DNA from 2 places in the Jeongeupia sacculi genome. Region 1 is predicted to be linked to the other one. Evidence: predicted binding sites of a transcription regulator. Region 1 holds the regulator's gene; the other holds the start of a gene.

Region 1 (2,199 bases):
TACGGGCAATGCCGTGACTGTTTTCGAACAGAATGCCGACTTGTTCAAATACGCGCTTTTTGCTGCCAACGTCCATGTCGAGAAAGACATTTTGCGTCGGCAGAATTTTGGAAATCAGGCTCATTGCGAGAATCCATGAGCAGGAGGAACGTCGAAGCGCATCATTGTATCGTCAGCCGGCGCATAAATAAAAACGGGAACCCGTTTATCGGGTTCCCGTTGGCAGGAAAAGGACACTTACTCCTCCGCTACGACCTGACGGCGGATGCTCTCGCCATCGTGATCATTCCGTTTTTCCTTGTGCTTGACGACCTGCCGGTCAAGCTTGTCGGCCAGCGCGTCGATCGCGGCATACATGTCTTCGTCAATTGCCTCCACGTGGATCGCCTTACCCGGCACATGCACGGTTGCCTCAATTTTCTGCTGCAGGCGTTCGACCGACAGGACGACGCCCACTTCGATCACCGCGTCAAAATGGCGTGTGATTCGGTCGAGTTTACTCGTGATGTAATCACGAATCGCCGGAGTCACTTCGAGGTGATGGCCGCTGATATTGAGGTTCATAGGTCTTCTCCTTCAGGTAAATCGCCGTTACAGGCATTTGCGCAGATTGACGGGAGAGATTTGCATCGCCTCCCTGTACTTGGCAACGGTTCGTCGCGCAACCACGACCCCTTGCCCCGCCAACGCATCAGCGATGGCACTATCCGATAAAGGCTTTTGCTTGTCCTCTTGCTGGATCAGCTGGCGAATCTGCGCCTTGATCGCAGTAGCGGAAGCTTCCCCGCCGGCTTCGGTTTCGACATGGCTGCCGAAGAAATACTTGTACTCGAAAATTCCGCGCGGCGTGAGCATGTACTTCTGGGTGGTCACCCGCGAAACGGTGGATTCGTGCAGATCAAGCTCGGAGGCAATATCGCGCAGCACCAAGGGCCGCATCGCGATTTCACCATGTTCAAAGAACGCGCTTTGCTTATCAACGATCGCCTGACCGACGCGCAGGATGGTGTCGAAACGCTGCTGGACACTCTTGACCAGCCATTTGGCTTCCTGCAACTCGCGGGCCATCGAACCGCCATCACTGCGTTGCAGGATATCGGCGTACATCCGATTGACCCTGAGCTTGGGTCTGGCCGCGTCGTTCAAGCGCACTCGCCACTGCCCCTTGAGCTTGCTGACCAGTACATCAGCGACAACATAATGCGACGATTCGTCGCTCCATTGCGCGCCTGGCCGCGGATTCAGGCTGACGATCAGCGCTTGCGCTGCCTTCAGCTCCGTTTCATCGCATTTCAGGCGACGTTTCAACCTAGTGTAGTCCCGTGCCGCGAGCAAATCGAGGCTGTCCCGCACAATCCCCAACGCAAGTTGACGTGCGTCAGAGAGTGGCAAGACCGCCAGTTGCAAAGCCAGCGACTCGGCCATATCTTTCGCGCCGACGCCCAGCGGTTCGAGCTGCTTGAGCCGCGCCAGGGCAATCGCAAGGTCATCGGATTCGAACTCGAACTCGCCGGCAAGTTCCGCCGGCAACAGCGCGAGGATTTCCTCAAGCGGCTGGGTCAGAAAGCCGTCGTCGTCGAGCGCGTCGATCAACCAGGTCAGCGCGGCGCGATCCCGCAACGGAATCGGCAGCAGCCCGGCTTGCGCCAGCAGATGCTCGCGCAGGGTCAGCTCGCGGGCGATGTTGCTGGCGGGGTCGAAATCATCGTCGTCATCACCGCTGCCACGCGCGCCGCCGCCACTGCCTTCCCAGCCCCAGTCGTCGTTGTCGAACGCCGACTCGCTCGCCGGCGCATCGTCGCTGCTGCTGTTCTCGGTCGGCGCTTCGGCACTACCTTCGCCTTCGCTTGAGGCGTGATTGTCTTCGCCGCGCTCAAGCAGCGGGTTTTCGGCCAGGAAGCGCTCGACCTCCTGTTGGAAATCAAGCGTCGACAACTGCAGCAGCTTGATCGACTGCTGCAGCTGCGGCGTCAGATTGAGCTGTTGCGAAAGGCGAAGTTGCAGCGATTGCTTCATGCGCCCGCCTTACATCCGGAAATGTTCACCGAGATAAACCCTGCGTACCTGTTCATCGGCGATGATTTCGCTCGGCAAGCCCGAGGCCATCACCGAGCCTTCGGAGATGATGTACGCACGATCGCAGATCCCCAGCGTTTCGCGCACATTGTGGTCGGTAATCAGGACTCCGATACCGCGTTC
Region 2 (2,199 bases), 760 kb from region 1:
GCCAGCGCAACAGCGGTCAGTTTCAGGGTTTTCATCTTGCATCTCCTCAGAGCTCGATAAAAGTACTGCACACGAAGGAACTACGAGTTTGGCCTGTTGTAACAAGCCGGTTGTTAACCAGGCGGACGCGAGAACTGCACGGCCAGCGCGTTGCCGGCGACATTGCCGTTACCCGCAACCTGGTTGACTTGCACCACCCCACGACCACCCCGAAAGGCAGCCGGGTCGATACTCGTTTGCGGCAATCCCGGCGCCGCGAGTTGCTCCAGCGCCGCTTGCCCGCCCTGCCCGGACAGCAAGGCATCGTCGGCGCCGCGTACCACGATCAGGCCGGCACTTGCCTGCGCGGTGGTTCCCACCGCGATCGCCAGCGTATTGCCGACTGCATTTTGTTGACCGGCTTGCTGGTTGATGCCCAGCACACCATTGAATCCACTGAACGAAGTGCCTTCGATCCGGGCCTGCGGCACATTGCCGCCCCCTCCCGCTTGCACCGCCACGTTTACCACCGTGCCGACCGCCTGTGCCATCGCGGCACCGTCCGAGTTCATTGTCAGACTGCGCAGATTGGCAGCGGCGTTGACATTGCCGGCGGCCTGGTTGATCGACAGCACGCCTTGTCCGTTAGCGCCCGTATTGGTGATCACGGCGACATCGGCTGCTGCAGCCAGCGGCAGCAAGGACACATACAGCAGGGGCCACGTTGCGTTCATGTTGTTCTCCTAACGTGCCGTCAACGGAGCCAGCGCCTGGCCAAGCTGGCCGGCAATGCCCGCGGTCGCGCCACTGATCGTCCGGCCGACACCACTCGCACCACCTGCACCAGCCATTCGCCCTGCACCACCGGCTGCGGCCGGGCTGCTCCAGGCAGCGGTTGCGCCGCCAAAACTTTGTCCACCGGTCTGTCCTGCATGCAGCTTGCCCATCAGCGCCTCGTCGGCTTGGCTCCAACCGGCAACATCGCGGGTCGCGTCGGTGGTTTGACGAGCCGGCGAAGCGCTGACTTCGACCGGGTTCGGTGACTTCGGGCTATCCGGGCGGTAGGCAATGCGCGGTGCAACGTCGCGACTGATCAGGATTCCCCCTTCGACGGCCAAAGCCGCTTGGCTTGCGGCGAAGATCGCCACTGCCAGAACCGGACTGCTGTAGCTGAAACGGGATGACCACATGATCTCGACTCCTGACTTGCTTGCCAGGAGTAATGCAGGCGGCGTGCCAGGTGCACATAAGACGATGAATAAAAAGGGAATTTAGTTTTTTTTATATGGCCACGTCAGCGCGTTTGCATCAGGTTTGAGACACAATAGGCTCGAAAAACCATGCCCAGCCTAGCCTTGGGCCGTGCACGTGCTGGGCACGGCAGTCGCAGCTACAGGTATTGAGGCAGGGCGCGCCGTGCCGCACCACGGCCGCCGAAATGAAACGCCTGGCAGCGTGGAAAAGTGTCTCAAGCCTGAGTTCAGCCCATGAAAAAGCCCCGCCGGGGCGGGGCCATCGCGCTGCGCGTGAACGGCAATCGGCCGATCAACCCGCCATTGCCTCGCCCAAGCGAACGGATTTGGCCGGCCTCCAGGCGCTGGAAAACTGCACACCCGGCTGTGGAAACAGCAGCACGACGGTCGAGCCCAGCAGGAAGCGCCCCATTTCCTCGCCTTTCTTCAACATGATCTGCTGGTCGCGGTAGTCCCAGCGACGAACGGCCTGCTCGCGCGGCGGGTTGACCATGCCGTGCCAGGCGGTGGCCATGCTGCCAACGATGGTCGCGCCGACCAGCACCAGCACAAACGGCCCTTGCTCACCCTCGAACACGCAGACCACGCGCTCGTTGCGGGCAAACAGGCCCGGCACATTGCGCGCCGTCGCCGGGTTGACCGAAAACAGCTCGCCGGGCACATAAATCATCTGCAGCAGACGCCCGTCGCACGGCATGTGGATGCGGTGGTAATCCTTGGGGCTGAGATAGATGGTGGCGAAGCTGCCATTGTCGAACCGATGTGCCAGCGCGGCATCGCCGCCCACCAGCGCCGTGGTCGAGTAGCTGTGGCCCTTGGCCTGGAAGATCTGCTCCTGCTCGATCGCACCGCACTGGCTGATGGCGCCGTCGACCGGACAGACCAATGCTGACGCGGCCAGCGGACGGGCGCCCGGCTTGAGTGCACGGGTAAAGAAATCGTTGAAGCTGGCGTAGCTGGCGATATC

The links. The regulator sigma-54, encoded in region 1, starts transcription at its own class of promoters, with help from an activator protein. The targets are predictions, from matches to a motif close to CTGGCACGCTTCATGCTT.
Region 2: JLC71_RS11405 (FapA family amyloid fibril periplasmic chaperone) is a predicted target of sigma-54. The motif match lies at 1,202-1,219, and genes of this name have one in related genera.

What each region holds. Positions count from the first base shown of each region.
Region 1 covers NZ_AP024094.1:3,140,875-3,143,073, reverse strand. Annotated here, with positions in the region: gene JLC71_RS15180 (PTS sugar transporter subunit IIA) at 1-124, opposite strand, end outside; gene hpf (ribosome hibernation-promoting factor, HPF/YfiA family) at 238-564, opposite strand; gene JLC71_RS15170 (RNA polymerase factor sigma-54) at 592-2,016, opposite strand; gene lptB (LPS export ABC transporter ATP-binding protein) at 2,026-2,199, opposite strand, start outside.
Region 2 covers NZ_AP024094.1:2,384,679-2,386,877, forward strand. Annotated here, with positions in the region: gene JLC71_RS11395 (FapB/FapC family functional amyloid domain-containing protein) at 1-35, opposite strand, end outside; gene JLC71_RS11400 (FapB/FapC family functional amyloid domain-containing protein) at 114-713, opposite strand; gene JLC71_RS11405 (FapA family amyloid fibril periplasmic chaperone) at 723-1,169, opposite strand; gene asd (archaetidylserine decarboxylase) at 1,525-2,199, opposite strand, start outside.